Regions from separate parts of the Chryseobacterium piperi genome, predicted to be linked through region 3. Evidence: riboswitches for the same ligand, from Rfam matches in the RefSeq annotation. Region 3 holds a riboswitch; each other region holds the start of a gene.

Region 1 (4,016 bases), 150 kb from region 3:
CCACGGTACATAAAAAAAGTAATAAAGTATAAACCGCAGGAAACATATGAAATGCCTCTGAAAATTTTCCTTCAAAAACCAAGACAATAGCCCTTTGGGTTCCACAGCCGAAACATTCTATTCCTAGGAACTTCTTGCTTGGGCAAGGCAACATAAAGTCTTCAATTTTCATTTTTCCTTTTATTTTATTCTCTAAAATTAAGAAGAAATTTTCGCTCGCAGATACTGATGTGGGAAAAAGCAATTTTCTCCCATCTCAAAAGAGCCTTGAACAGCAATATATGGATTTCTTAAAATTTCTCTGGCAATAAATATCAGATCTGCATCCCCTTTTTCTAAAATATCTTCGGCCTGTTCTACTTGAGTAATCAGACCTACAGCTCCGGTTTTTACTACAGCTTCCTTCTTTACCTGTGAGGAGAACGGAACCTGATAACCATCAAACACAGGAATTTTTGCACCGTGGATATTTCCGCCACTGGAAACATCAACCAAATCCACTGCATGATCTTTAAGTATTTTTGCCAGTGCTACACTGTCTTCAATATTCCAGCCATTCTCAGCATATTCGGTTCCTGATATTCTCACAAACAAAGCTACATTTTCATTGAGCTCTTCATTCACCGCATCTACAATCTCGAGTAAAAACCTAATTCTATTTTCAAAGCTTCCCCCATACTCATCTGTCCGTATGTTTGATAGAGGTGACAAAAACTGATGGACTAAATACCCGTGTGCACCATGGATTTCAATGATATCAAAACCTGCCTTTACAGCCCTTTTAGCTGCCTTCTTAAAATTCTGAATCTGTGCTTTAATATCCTCAATCGTCAATACCTGTGGAATCCTTTCCGTAGGATGATAAGGTATAGGGCTCGGAGCAATGGTCTCCCACCCCTCTTCCACCGGAATCTGAATATTATTCCAGGTAGACCCTTTTCTTCCGGCATGGGCCAATTGAATTCCAATTTTACTTTCCGAATTGGAATGAACAAACTTTACTATCTTTTCCAGTTTTTCTGCTTGTTCATCATTCCAGATTCCCATACACTTATTCGTGATTCTGCCACGTGGCTCCACACCTGTTGCTTCAACCATAATTAAACCTGTACCGCCTTGTGACCTGCTTCCATAGTGTACAAAATGAAAATCATTCGCCAGTCCGTTTTCACAGGAATACATACACATAGGGGACATTACCCATCTGTTTTTAAGCTCTACATTTCTGAATTGTATCGGAGTATATAACATCTTGATTTGTTTTATATTTTAATATCAAACGAAGAAATAGAATCTACTTGCTCACGTGGTGAAAAAGAAGTAATTTTATCCCCCCTTTTTAGGCTTCAATATATGAAAAAAGACATACAGATCGGCTATGAATATTTTAAAAATAGTAGCGAACTGAACGATATAGAAAAAAAACTGTTCGAAAAAGCAAAACAGGCTCGTGAAAATGCCTATGCCCCCTATTCTCAGTTTTTGGTTGGCTGTTCTATTTTACTTGAAAACGGAGAAATATTCTCCGGAAATAATCAGGAAAATGCAGCTTTCCCATCAGGACTTTGTGCTGAAAGAACAACCATATTTTGGGTAGCCGCCAACTTTCCGGATCAAAAAATTAAAAAAATCTTTATTGTAGGTGGTCCCAAAGAACGTTCTGAAAAAACACCTCCTATTCCACCTTGTGGAGCATGCAGACAAAGCTTGATGGAATACGAAACAAAACAACATGAAAATATCGATCTTTATTTTTCAAGTATGAATGGAGAGGTAGTGAAAGTACATTCAATTAAGGATTTAATGCCTTTTTATTTTGACGGTACCTTTTTATAATCTGTAAAAAGGTAAAACCGCAAAATCGCCAATTTGTAAATGAGGAGTTCAACAGGTTTTTGTCATTTCGAACAAAGTGAGAAATCTCTTAAATTAAAATTAGAAACTGTTCTTCCTTTATTAAAAGGACGTTCATCTACTCTGTTTAATAAAACCATCCATACGGGTTTTGTCATATATTCTGGCAGGTTACGTAGACACTTATTCTCTATATGTGGAAGTCTTGGATGCTTTCAAAATAATCCTGTATACCAATGTCTTCATTATTTCGCATGAGATTATCTTGTTTAATTTTAACAATAAATTGCTGGTTCTTTTTAAAAACTTATCTTTGCAAAACTTTGGTTTTCAAGCTATTGAAAATAATAGGGAATTGGGTGAAAATCCCAAACTGTCCCCGCAACTGTAAATCGCAATAATTATTTCTATAACAAACCACTGTGAAAACGGGAAGGTATAGAAAAGTGAAAGTCAGGAGACCTGCCAAAATGATAACTCAAAAATATATTGCTTTCGGAGGAAAAGTAAAATAGTATGAAAAAAACTTTAATACTACTTTTATCGTCATCTGCTTATCTTCTTTGTTTAGGACAAGAGAAAGCAATTGATACCGTTTATATTTTTGACAACCAAATGAATCGGGTAAAACTGTTTCATAAGGTCAATACACTTACTCCAAGTGATATTCAAAAGAACTCTTCCAACTTATCTGAAGTATTACGCTTTCAGTCTTCCGTTTATATTAAAGAAAATGGGCGTGGAATGGTCTCTTCTCCCTCATTTAGGGGGACGAGTGCACAGCAGACCGCTTTTGTCTGGAACGGAATTAATATCAATTCTAATTTTTTAGGACAGGGTGATATTAATAATATGCCTTTATTCGGATATGACCAGATGGAAGTAAAAGCCGGTGGTGGAAGTGTTATCTATGGAAGTGGTGCGATTGGCGGAAGCATCCATTTAAATAATGATTTAAGTTTTAATAAAGGCCTTAAGGCCTCTCTATATTCTGAAGTAGCCTCTTTTAGTACCTTTATTAATTTTGCACAAGCGGCATACAGTAATGATAAGTTCAGCTTCAAAGTTTCAGGAAACCATATCAATAGTCAAAATGATTATGAGGTTGAAGAAAAGAACTACCTGAACAGAAACGGCAGATATTATAACACTACTTTTAATCTTGGCGCTTCTTATAAAATAGCTCAACATCAGACAATTTCATGGCAAAGTCAGTTTTTTGATTCGTCACAAAACTATCCTATTTTTACAGAGAATGGGAATAAAACAAAGTATGAAACACAAAGTATCAGAAGTTTAATTTCCTGGGACATTAATAAAGGGAAGCTATCCAATAGTTTAAAAGCAGCTTATACTGAAGAAAATTTTCAATATTTTGGAATTTATAATACTCCAAAAACAAGTGGATCGACAGGAAAAAACTATATATTCAAAAATGATTTTAATTATTTCATTCTCCCTAAACTTAATCTGAATGTTATTACAGAATTTCAGGTAAATAAAGGAGAAGGATATCAGCCCAGAACCTCAGCAGAAAATACAGAGAGCATTGGAAATGTAAGCAGAAATGTAGGCTCTTTAGCAGGACTTCTTCGCTATTTCCCCACAAAAAATTTACGTTTTGAGGCAGGAGTAAAAAAAGATTTCGTTGAAGATATCAGCTCACCTGTTCTTTATTCATTATCAGGGAAATGGAATCCTTTATCCTGGTATAGCATAGGATTGAACGCATCCAAAAATTTCAGATTTCCTACTTTCAATGACTTATATTGGAATCCTGGAGGAAACCTTAATCTAAGGCCGGAAAAATCTTATCAGATGGATATGGACCATGAATTCAAACTGAACGCTTTTAAACTAACAGTAAGCCCTTATTACATGAGTATAACCGATAATATTGTCTGGCTTCCTACGGCATATGGATATTGGTCTCCGGTTAATATCAACAAAGTTGAATCGTATGGTGTGGAATCACAAATTACTTTCGATAAAAAATTTAATGACCATCATTTGAGATTTAATATTGGATACACCTTTGCTAAATCTATCAATAAAGAAACCAAAAAGCAAATGATGTATGTCCCTCTTCATAAAGTTTTTGGAAATTTTGATTATCAATATACCTTCTTAAAATTCTACGTTCAGGGAATGTTTAACGGAAT
Region 2 (4,016 bases), 1.8 Mb from region 3:
TGTTGAAAGTCCATGTGTTTTTTCTATATTGGAGGTAATAGCCAACCTCCAGCTTAAAACGATAGAAATTCCTATACATGAAGAGATCGGTTTTGATACAGCGTATTTTCGTAAAATATGTAATGAAAATGACATTAAAGCATTGGTGGTAACGCCTAATTTTCATAATCCGACCGGTATTCTCATGACAGATGAAATTAAAAAAGAGCTTTTATCTGTTGCTTTGATGTACGAAATACCGATTATTGAAAATGATATTTACGGAGATCTTTATTTTGGTGAAGAAAGGCCTTCCTGCATCCGGAATTTTGATGAATCAGGTTTGGTGATGACTTTTTCTTCGTTTTCCAAAACATTGGCGCCTGGAATACGTCTGGGTTGGCTACACCCGGGTAAATATTATGTGGAAGCAGAAAAGCTGAGATTTTCATTGGGCAGATCCGTAGCTCCAATATATCAGGAGTTATTGATTAAATTGCTGGAAGAAAACAGCTATGAGAAACATTTGCGAGTCTTTCGTAAACAATTGCAGGAACAGGCTACAGCAATAGGAGAGGCTTTGAGCAATTATTTCCCGGATGGATCTCATTTTTATAAGCCGGCAGGAGGATATAGTATTTGGGGAAGATTACCGGAGAGATTGGATATCTATGCTTTTTATCATTATTGCGAAACTCACCGGATTTTATTTACTCCGGGTGAAATATTTGGCTTCGGGAATCAATTCAGTCACTATTTTAGAATCATATTTGCAGATCGCATTAATACCAAAAACGTCCTGTCTCTACAAAAGGCCGGTGAAAAAGCCAGGAAGCTTTTACCGGAATAATTTCGACCGTGATGGATACTTAGCTTTCTATAAAAAATAATAAAAGCAGAGGGAGCTTGCTCCTTGTAGGGAATTTTTTTAGGATTAATATTCTCTGTTTTTTGATGATCTATCCATTTGAATGATTTTTAACAAGCACATTTTTAGGGGATTATATTTGCCTAACATAGGTTAGGGGATTATTATATACGTGTTTGGATAAAATACTTATATTTACGACCAAGGAGTTTAGTTAGACTTCTTTATCAACCGAAATTGGTTACACTTAGCTGGGTATTAAAAGGGAATCGTGTGTAAATCACGAACTGTCGCGCAACTGTAAGTAACACTCAAAAAGGTTTTTATCTATCAAGGTCCACTGTTCGTTTTTGCGAATGGGAAGGACGATAAAAATCGTTACAAGTCAGGAGACCTGCCTATTTCGAATTGACGATGCTTTCGCGATCTGAAGCTTATAGTCAGGTATGATACGTTTTGATGATGCACCAGTATTGATATGGTTGTATGATCATGATGCAGAGATAGTGTTTACCGCATGTATTGCAAAAATACAGGTATATCTATAGTTCTGCCGTATTGCTCCTTTCCATAATTTTCTCTCTTACAAAGTATTGTGAAGTTATCAACTGCTTTTTATAATGATTTATAGACATTAAAAGGGTTGGTGATCATACGGTCACATTATCTGACTATTACTGATTAATTGTCAAAGTGAGGTATTTATCATCAACCATTCATCAAGGTTTATAGGTCGTTGGATTAGTTTAAACAATTTAAAAAAAAACTATTTTTTAAATTGTTGATAGTATGTGAGTTAAAAACATTAAACGAACAATGATATTAAGATGAGTAAAAATGCCAATTTAAAGTCAGCCGGATTACGGTTCCGGGAGGCTATGCAAAAAGAAAATCCTCTTCAGATTGTTGGAGCTATCAATGCTAATCATGCATTATTGGCTCAGCAGGCAGGTTTCAATGCTATTTATCTTTCAGGAGGCGGAGTTGCTGCAGGTTCTTTAGGTGTTCCCGACTTGGGAATTACAACCCTCGAAGATGTATTAATCGATATTCAAAGGATAACCAATGTATGTGAGCTGCCGTTGATGGTAGATGTAGATACAGGTTTTGGTCCTTCGGCATTTAATGTATCCAGAACAGTGAAATCTCTGATTAAGGCGGGTGCGGGTGCCTTACATATTGAAGATCAGGTAGGAGCAAAACGTTGTGGACACAGACCTGGTAAAGAAGTAGTAAGTAAAGAGGAGATGGTTGACCGGCTAAAAGCGGCTGTTGACGCCAGAACTGATGACGATTTTGTGATTGGAGCAAGGACAGATGCATTTGCCAACGAAGGATTGGAACGAACACTTGAACGTGCAGTTGCTTATAAGGAAGCCGGAGCAGATTTCATATTTGCGGAGGCTGTTCCCGATTTAAACTATTATCAAAAATTTGTAGATGCGACCGGGATTCCTGTTTTAGCAAATATTACTGAATTCGGGATGATCAAAATGTATACTGTTGAAGAGCTGAAAAAAGCAGGAGTGGGTTTGGTTCTATATCCGCTTTCTGCTTTTCGTGCTGCTAACAAAGCTGCTCAGAATGTATATCAACATATTCGTAAAGACGGGACACAGGCTAATGTATTGGATACCATGCAGACCCGTGATGAGCTTTATGAGAGTATCAATTACCATGATTATGAACAAAAACTAGATAACCTTTTTAAAAAGAACAAAAATGTCAATGAATAATGAACCTACATTTAAACCTAAAAAGAGCGTAGCACTTTCAGGCGTAGCAGCAGGAAATACTGCACTTTGCAGTGTTGGTAAAAGCGGGAATGACCTGCATTACCGTGGATATAATATTCTGGATCTGGCTGAAAAAGCAGAGTTTGAAGAAGTAGCTTATCTGTTGATCTATGGCCATCTTCCGACACAATCACAGCTCAATACTTATAAAACCAAACTCAAATCGTTAAGAGGCCTGCCTCATTCCGTAAAAAGTATTTTAAAAAATATTCCTGCGGCTGCACATCCAATGGATGTTATGCGTTCAACTGTTTCTGCCATAGGTACGATCCAGCCTGAGAAAGATGATCATAATGTGGCCGGAGCAAGGGATATCGCAGATAAGTTATTAGCCTCATTCAGCTCAGCACTTTTATATTGGTATCATTATACCCATAATGGAAAAGAGATTGAGGTTGAAACAGATGACGATACCATTGGCGGACACTTTTTACATTTATTACATGGTAAAAAACCATCTGATTCCTGGGTGAGAGCAATGCAGATCTCATTGAATCTCTATGCTGAACATGAATTTAATGCTTCTACTTTTACGAGCAGGGTAATTGCCGGAACCGGATCTGATATCTATTCTTCTATAACAGGAGCGATCGGGGCGCTAAGAGGTCCTAAACATGGGGGAGCAAATGAAGTAGCTTTTGATATTCAAAGCCGTTATAATTCTGCTGATGAAGCGGAAGAAGATATCCGCAAAAGAATTGCCAATAAAGAAGTAATCATAGGGTTCGGGCATCCGGTTTATACCATTTCTGATCCAAGAAATGTAGTGATTAAGAAAGTAGCAAAACAGCTTTCTGAAGAAGAAGGGGATATGTTGCTTTTTGATATTGCAGAACGATTGGAGACGATTATGTGGGGAGAGAAAAAGATGTTTCCTAATCTGGACTGGTTCTCAGCAGTGTCATACCATTTGATGGGGGTTCCGACTTTAATGTTTACCCCATTGTTTGTCGTATCCAGAGTAACAGGATGGAGTGCACACATCATCGAACAAAGACAGGATGGAAAAATTATCCGTCCAAGTGCCAATTATACAGGGCCTGAAAATAAAGATTTTGTTCCTATAGGAAGCCGATAATCAATCAATTCAACAGATATATAATAATAAAATTTAAAAATAAAAAGATGTCATCACACATTTCAAATGAAAGACCGCAACCGGATAAAGTATTAACAGATATTGCAGATTATGTATTGAATTACGAAATCAAGAATGATTTAGCCTGGAAAACAGCTCACTACTGTCTTTTAGATACGATCGGATGTGGGCTGGAAGCTTTAACATATCCTGCCTGTACCAAATTACTCGGGCCTATTGTCAAAGGAACAATTGTTCCGAATGGTGCTAAAGTACCGGGAACTCAATTTCAATT
Region 3 (4,016 bases):
TTCCGTAAGCAAAGCGTTTTATTTATCAGCCTTTAGTTTGTTTTCTCTGGCTTTTATACAAGGGCAACAAAAAATTCCTTTTGGAGTGGTAAAAGCTGAAGATCGATATGCAAACGTTCGTGTTGCCAAGGATAATTACAGAAAAATTGTAGGTAAGATCCGCATGCGTAAAGGCGATGTTTTTCTTTATGTAAAACCAGCCCCGGGCGAAACCGAATGGCTGTGGATCAAATATCCGGACAAAGAAGAAACGGAAAAACCTTTTGTGCGATACGAAACCCTTGAAAAAGAAGGCATGGTGAATAAAGACCGGGTAGCTTTTATCGACCAGCTCCCTCAATACACTCCTTCTAAATCTAAGAACGGGCGATCCATGATTTTCACGGATAACAATAATCCTAAAATTCCGACAGCGCAAAGAAGTAAAGTAATTATTGATGTTTACCCTTCCAATGCTAGCTATCGTAAGCAGGAAAAAGATGCTGAGGGAAAACTCCTAACCATAGACAAAATAAAACCCTGGGGAATCAGCAATGAAATTCCTGAAGGGATGACGGAAATTAAATCTATTAGAGTACAACAGCCGGGAAGAGGCTCTGTCTTTGTAAGAGAAGCCATTAAAAACATGTTTCAGCCAACCATGGATTTCAATAACATCAATGTTGCAGCCATTGACAACGATAATATTTTTCTTTACATGATCAACGGTTCCGGCGAAAACAGATACACAACTCTTTGGACAATCAAAGAAGGACGGGTTGCCAATCAGATTATTTATAAAAATCCGGAATAATCTACCATAATTCTCTGTTTTATCCTTATTTTTGCCACTGAAAAAGTTTTAATGCTTATTCATCACAGAAGTTGGTTCTGTTTAACCACAGATTAAAAGGGAATCGTGTGAAAATCACGAACTGTCGCGCAACTGTAAGTAGCTAAAAGTCTTTATAAGGAATCCACTGTGCTATGTGTATGGGAAGGAAATAAAGATGTTACAAGTCAGGAGACCTGCCTATTTCTTTAAACAAGAAACTTTCGCGGCTTGAAGTTTATTGATCTGATGGATTGTTTCAGGGATTTCACCATTCCTGTTATTATTCTGTTTGTTTCAATCTATTTCATTTCGCTTTAATTTAATAATGAAATATGACAACAGAAGAAAGAATTCAGGCATCCGAAACCAAAATATTTAAAGCGGTTTTCCCCAATACAACCAATCATTATGATACCCTCTTTGGAGGTACAGCGATGCAATTGATGGATGAAGTGGCATTCATTACCGCAACCCGCTTTGCAAGAAAAAGAGTAGTAACGGTAAGCAGTGACAAAATCGATTTCAAAAAGCCTATTCCTGCAGGAACTATCGTTGAATTGATAGGAACTGTTTCGCATGTCGGCAAAACAAGTATGAAAGTCAATGTAGAAATTTATACGGAACAAATGTATTCTTATGAAAGGGAAAGAGCCATTGTAGGTGATTTTACTTTTGTCGCAATTGATGAATTCAAAAAGCCCATACAAATACTATAATTAGAGAAGCATCCGGCGGCCTTTGGCCGCCGGATGTCTTTTTATTCGAAAATAAGCTTCTCTATTCTTAAAGCAAAATTGCTCGTTTTATCATAATTATTTAAATACTGCTAGAGTTATTTTACTTTTTATTTTAGCAGATAAGGAAATATAAAAAATTAGAGCATAATTATTCTCTTCATACTTCCTTCTGCTAACCTTAAAATAAATAAAACGATCAACAGATTTATATTCTATGAAAAAAATAATTTTTATTGTTTCATTCTTCTTTTCAATTTCTATATGGTCACAAAAGAACATAAAAATTGAGCTTCCTGAAGGTTATGAATTAGGAAATATTATTCTAGCATTAACCGAATATGGAAAAACAGACCCTTATGATGTTCAAAAGATACCTCCCTATTATGATGAAATCATCACTTATTTTTCTCCTGTAAAAGGCCATCCTTTATTAAAAAAAGTAAATTATTCCAGAAAAGACTGGAAAAAGTTCCTGGGTTTCCGAACCGATTTTTATGCTTTTTCATTTGATGAAAAAGGACTACTGAAAAGAGATTACCCTTTCAATTCATTTGGCCCTAAAGAAGTAGATGAAAATCTTGAGCTAATCAATGACTTTGTAAAAAAATCTAATTATCGGACTTTTTATAAAGACCATCAGAGTTTTTATAATTCTTTAATCAACAATTACAAAGACTATTACTTTATCAACGAATCTTATGCTTTTCTAGACAAGATTGCGGGAAGACCTACCAACGACAACAGCAGAACCTATGCTATTGCTATTTCTCCTCTGGTCGGTGGACAAAACTGCCATAGAGATATCAACAGCTTATTAACGGTTGATTTCCCCAATATAGGCCAAGATCTGATACTTGGAAATTTAAAAGGTAATATTGCGCAGAGGATTATTGATAATCATACTATTTTCTCGGAGATAGACCATGGTTATGTAAATCCAATTTCTGATCAATACTCCAATAAAATAAAGGAAAATTTCAGTCTTAATAACTGGGATAAAAATTCAGGATATTCCGATATTAATTCTTTTAATGAATATATGACCTGGGCAGTATATGATTTATTTATCCGAGAAAATTTTCCGGAACAAAAAGTAGATAGTATCTCTACTATCTATTATAAAACAAATATCACACGTGGATTTATAGCCCAAAATTTATTTTCCGAAAAATTGATAGAGCTTTACAAAAGTAATAAGAGCCTGGAAAAATTATATTCCCCAATGTTACAATGGACTCATAAAACGGAGAAAAGCATTTCCCAACCTTCTGTTGTCAACGCAAACAACAAAAACCTTGAGAAGGTTGACAAAAACAATCTAGTAATACAATTCACAGAACCCATGAAAAGGACGAAAAGTATTCAACTGAGATTATTTGAATTAGTAGATGGAAAAGAAACCAATAACAGAACCATTATTACTATTACAAATCCAGTTTGGTCCAAAAATGGAAAAGAAGTTAAATTCAAATTAGATACTCCATATAAAGATTTTGGATTATCTTTTCATATATGGAATAGTAAAACAGGACTTTATTCTAAGAATGGTATTTTACTAAATCCCCGAAACTACTTATTACTTTCATCATAAATAATTTCAGCCTGCCTATAAATTAAAAATAAAGACACTGCTCAAAATAGCTGAACAGTGTCTTTTCTTTTATAAAAGTTGAATTACTTTAAAACTTTTTCCGTTTCCAAACTTTTGCTCAATAAAAGTTGAAAGGCTTCTCCCATTTCATCGGAAGCACGGCTTATTGCGTTTTCTAACATGTTTCTGATCTGGCTTTCGGTTACCTTTGCTTCAGTCCAGCTTTTTCCAGACGTGTGCGAATTAAGGATAAAAGGCATAATACGGTCTATAGCACAGGCAAAAATAGCATCCGGCGTTTGCTCTTCTTCAAATTCAAGCCAAAGGTTTAAAAATTCTGAACGTAAAGGTTCATCCAAAATTCCAAAAATATTCTGAGCAGATAATTTTTCCCTTTCAAATTTTCCTACCATTGCTTTCTCATCAAATATGAAAGTATCTCCTGCTTCTATTTCAACCAAATCATGAATGGAAAGCATTCTTATAACTCTTAGGAGATCAATGTCAGCTCTGTTTTTTGCATAAGGATAGAGCACCTGAGCTAAAATAATAATCTGCCATGAATGCTCAGCAGTATTCTCTCTTCTTGAATCATCTGCATTAAAATTTCTTCTTTGTACATTTTTTAAAGCATCTACTGCTAAAATAAAATCGATTTCCTTTTGTATTTTCATGATACGCTTATTTGTAATATTGATCTATCTGATATTTTATGTGTCAATATCTATTTTTCTCTTTGAGCTCAAATTTTGCTGAAATTATATAATATTCAACATGTATTTTTTAATCTGAATTCTCTCACTGATTATGAATAAAATTCATAACAAAAGTAAGAATAGCCATTAAATTTTTAAACATTCACTACTCATTTTAA
Region 4 (4,016 bases), 1.8 Mb from region 3:
AATATTCTCTTTCTAAAACTGGTCTGCACAAAATAATTCTTATCCAACAGCTTCTGCCCTTTTGGTCCAAAACCATTATTGACGATAGCTGAAGGAATTCCACGATCAGAAATATATCCATATCCCCGGATATTCCAGCTTCCGTTATTCAACAAACCCTGCAAACTGGTTTCAAAACGCTTTGCCGTAATATAAGAATCATATCTTGTGGCCACAGTATCGTTGGCAATGGAACCATCAGGATGTTTTTTCTGATACGTATATTTATATCTCCCATCACTTTGTATAAATTCGGAACTGAAACTGGCAGAGACTTTATTCGAAATTTTTTGCTCCAGGCGAAAAGACGGATTAAAGAGATCTATAGAACTGTTTTTTATCCTGAGAACAAGATTGGTTTTCTTTTTTCCATAAAAGACCGGAGTTTTGGGCTGCAGGTAAATAGAACCCGAAGACCCAAAGTCCTTAGCAGGCTGGAAAATTTCACTTTTCTGACCGTTATACAATGAAATCTCCTCAATATCATCCAATGAAAACTTTCCCAGGTCAATGACTCCATTTTGAGCATTTCCCAACTGGATTCCATCATAAAAAACGCCTACATGCTGGCTTCCCATACTTCGGATATTCACTGTTTTCAATCCACCAATTCCTCCGTAATCTTTGATCTGCACTCCTGAAAAATACCGCAGTGCATCAGCAACAGACTGGCTGTTAAGCCGTTCCAACTGCTCTCCGGAAAGCGTTTGTGCAGGCAGAATTTCTTTAAAATCTTTTTTATAAATATGAACCGGAAGAATAGCTTTTTCCTTTATACTATCTTTTGATTGAGAAAAATACAATTGAGTAACCAGCACAAGAATTGTGATTATTATGTTTCTGGTTGTATTAGTATATTTTGATTCCATTAGCTCCCTGAGAATAATTGTAACGCTAATGGATATAAGAAAGCAGCAACGGTATAGCACAGCAATATACTGTACAAAATCGTTGTTGTCCTAAGCTTTATTCCACGAAAGCGTCAAACTTTAATATTTCCGGCAGGTCTTCTGACTTACTCCATTTTTGAAATCCTTCCCATTAAAAAAACAGTGGATGTATTCTTCAAAAACTTTGGTTTGGAGCTTACAGCAGCGGGTCTGTTCCGGATTTACACCGGATTCCCTTTTAAGAGCCTTTTACAGCTCACCAGATTGCGGCAAAGATAGAAAATTCCCGTAAGAAACAATACTCCATCTAACAAAATGATAATCAACCTGATAAAACAAAACATCCCGTTACAATGTAACAGGATGCTTGCTGATATACCCTTTAAATTCTACAATGGGTAAATTGGATTTACTTTCCTACAAACTTACGGTCACTCAATGTCTTCATAAATAAGATAAGATTAACCTTTTCCTGCTCCGTCAGGGGAATTCTGTTTCCATTGCTCTTAAGGATCGGATCAAGGTTATTGGCATCTAAAACTCCATTATCCAAATAGTCAAGAACAGCTCTCAATGTCGCGAACTGTCCGAAGCTTCCGTAAGGAGCAGTATATTCTACATTTCTTAGAGAAGGAACACGGAAACTCATATAATCTACCGGAAGACCTGTAACCCTGCCGCGCCCAGCTTCATTAGTATCAGGATTCAATGGGAATCCAATATTTCTAAAGCTCTGATCTGTAAATAAAGCAGTACTATGACAGCTGGAACATTTTTGCTGAAAAGTCTGATATCCTTGTGCTTCATTTTCTGTGAAAGAAATCCCTTCATTCCGTTTTACCTGATCATATTTACTATCGGCAGAAATAAGCGTATACTCATATTGAGCAATACTTTTATATATCCTTTCGGGGGTCATCACTTCATCTCCAAATGCTTTTCTGAATAAATCTTTATATGTGGAATCGCCTTTAATTTTACCAATAACTTCCAGAATAGATGACCCCATTTCTTCATGCGTGATAATAGGAACCAATGGTTGTTTTTCAAGCTGGAGTATATTCCCATCCCAGTTATAAAACTTCATAAACAACATGTTTTGGATAGGAGGTGTATTCCGGATTCCTTTTCTCCCCAAAATACCTATTGCTTGTGCATTGGTATCAGCAAAAGCATTAGCCTGAATATGGCAACTGGAGCATGAAACCGTATTATCTGCACTGAGTCTTTTTTCGTTGAATAGCTTCTCTCCCAACTCAACACCATATTTTGTAGGCCTGTTTGAGTTCACCGAATTATTTAGTTCGGGAAAACCTGATGGAATATTCAAAGAGATGTTGGGGTTATCATAAGCAATCGGTTCATAATAGTCATTATTGCATGATATCAACAGTATGACAACCGATAAAATACTTAATATTCTTTTCATTTTAAATGAATTTATTTATACCAACCTGAAAAAGCTTTTTCTTTAGTCCTAAGTTTCAGCTGATGTGGAGATATATTTAGTTTTCTACTTTACTGATCGAAAATATTCCGGTAATATCGCTTGCTCCATTTCCGCCCAGATTATCCACAAATTTGACCATCTGAGCGGCCGTATGAATATTAGGAGTAGCATTTCCATCCATCCCGGTTCCTGTTTTCAGTGTAATCGTATTCGTCTTCCCGCTCAGCAGTTTATCAAAATCTGCTTTAATGATAATTTTAGGAGCTTTATCTCCTACGATTGCATTGGTAGAAAGGCTAAGTGTAATATCTCTATATGCATCGACGCCTTGTGTATAATTACCTTCAGTACCTTTTATGGTGCTTCCTGTATGAATAGACATCTGCTTGTTATCAGTATCAAAGAAGCCTTCGAGTTTTGTAAAGCGATAGCCAGCTCCCCACTCCCACATCATTTGTGTATCATTGGCGCCGGCCTTTGCATAGAATCCTGGAAACCTCACTTGGTCTAAGGTGTTAAGCTCTTTCTTAATTCCTAAACCAAATTTGATGGCCTTATACCCCCCAACAGGTATATCATTGAGAATATAGGCCAGACTTTCCGGTTTTGATTGGTCTATCACTGTTGCCCCTTTATCCAGATCGTTTACTTTATATGGAACCTCATTTCCGTCTGCTTTGATAAGTCGAATATTACTGATGACATATTTCAGTTCTGAAAAATGGTGAACCTGCCCCATTGCTGAAGTGTTTGTTGTTGCTGAAGCAGAAGCTGCACCTCCAAGAACAATAGGAGTATTTTTGAATGTATTATTGAATTCCAACGTCACATTGTTAGCAACAGAATTACGATCACTCCCCTGACAGGAAAAGAGGAACAGTGAAAAAACAGATCCTAGTGACCATAATAAATATTTGTTTAAATTTTTCATTTTAGTTAAATTTTAGTTTGTTATAATAATGTATTGAATAGTAGAGCACCTCATCATCGCATTAAAAACTGAATTTTAAAGACGTAAAGATGTTCCGCCCCATCCTGGGGATATTTCCCCAGTCGGCATAAGTGATGTAGTATTTGTTTAAAAGATTTTCTGCACCAATCTGTAGAACAGTTTTAAATTTGTTGATTTTGAAGGTATAATCTGCGGACAGATTCCATATGGTATAGGCAGCTGTCTGGTCTTCTCCATATTCAGGACTGTAATTGATCTGCATAAAATCACCATTCACGGAAGTCTGGAATCCAAAATCTCCATGTGTAAGATGTACGGAAGTTTGATAACTTAACGGGCGAATGAAAGGTAAATTTCCACCTTTATCATCGGTTCCCCTTGCATAGGTAACAACTCCTTTCCAGTGCAGATTTTGCAAAATATGGTACTCCGCATTCAGAGACATGTTGAAGAGTGTTGCGTAATCCAATGAAGTATATCCCTTCACTCCCACCGACTGATAATTCATCGGACTTCCCATACTTAGAATTCTGCCAATGATATAATTTTGAATATAGAAATAATTTACTTTTGCCTCAATTCCTAACTTCTCATTTTTAAAACCCGCACTCGCGTTGGTTTCATATGAAATTTCATTTTTTAAATTAGGATTTCCTATATAATCGTACCGGTCAAAGCTATTGTA

Evidence for each region. A riboswitch is a leader RNA that binds a small molecule or an ion and turns the genes downstream of it on or off. The one in region 3 is predicted to bind cobalamin.
Region 1: another riboswitch for cobalamin. It lies ahead of CJF12_RS19490 (TonB-dependent receptor plug domain-containing protein); the one in region 3 lies ahead of CJF12_RS00405 (acyl-CoA thioesterase).
Region 2: another riboswitch for cobalamin. It lies ahead of prpB (methylisocitrate lyase); the one in region 3 lies ahead of CJF12_RS00405 (acyl-CoA thioesterase).
Region 4: another riboswitch for cobalamin. It lies ahead of CJF12_RS12350 (TonB-dependent receptor plug domain-containing protein); the one in region 3 lies ahead of CJF12_RS00405 (acyl-CoA thioesterase).

Annotation. Positions count from the first base shown of each region.
Region 1 covers NZ_CP023049.2:4,438,656-4,442,671, reverse strand. Annotated here, with positions in the region: gene CJF12_RS19505 (DUF2752 domain-containing protein) at 1-172, opposite strand, end outside; gene namA (NADPH dehydrogenase NamA) at 199-1,251, opposite strand; gene CJF12_RS19495 (cytidine deaminase) at 1,354-1,836, shown strand; cobalamin riboswitch at 2,162-2,338, shown strand; gene CJF12_RS19490 (TonB-dependent receptor plug domain-containing protein) at 2,371-4,016, shown strand, end outside.
Region 2 covers NZ_CP023049.2:1,928,867-1,932,882, reverse strand. Annotated here, with positions in the region: gene CJF12_RS08390 (aminotransferase-like domain-containing protein) at 1-829, shown strand, start outside; cobalamin riboswitch at 1,069-1,263, shown strand; gene prpB (methylisocitrate lyase) at 1,675-2,583, shown strand; gene prpC (bifunctional 2-methylcitrate synthase/citrate synthase) at 2,570-3,721, shown strand; gene CJF12_RS08375 (bifunctional 2-methylcitrate dehydratase/aconitate hydratase) at 3,769-4,016, shown strand, end outside.
Region 3 covers NZ_CP023049.2:82,949-86,964, reverse strand. Annotated here, with positions in the region: gene CJF12_RS00410 (hypothetical protein) at 1-793, shown strand, start outside; cobalamin riboswitch at 849-1,030, shown strand; gene CJF12_RS00405 (acyl-CoA thioesterase) at 1,147-1,530, shown strand; gene CJF12_RS00400 (DUF4932 domain-containing protein) at 1,766-3,142, shown strand; gene CJF12_RS00395 (HD domain-containing protein) at 3,226-3,816, opposite strand.
Region 4 covers NZ_CP023049.2:2,820,022-2,824,037, forward strand. Annotated here, with positions in the region: gene CJF12_RS12350 (TonB-dependent receptor plug domain-containing protein) at 1-908, opposite strand, end outside; cobalamin riboswitch at 1,023-1,208, opposite strand; gene CJF12_RS12355 (cytochrome-c peroxidase) at 1,339-2,358, opposite strand; gene CJF12_RS12360 (MbnP family protein) at 2,435-3,310, opposite strand; gene CJF12_RS12365 (TonB-dependent receptor plug domain-containing protein) at 3,372-4,016, opposite strand, start outside.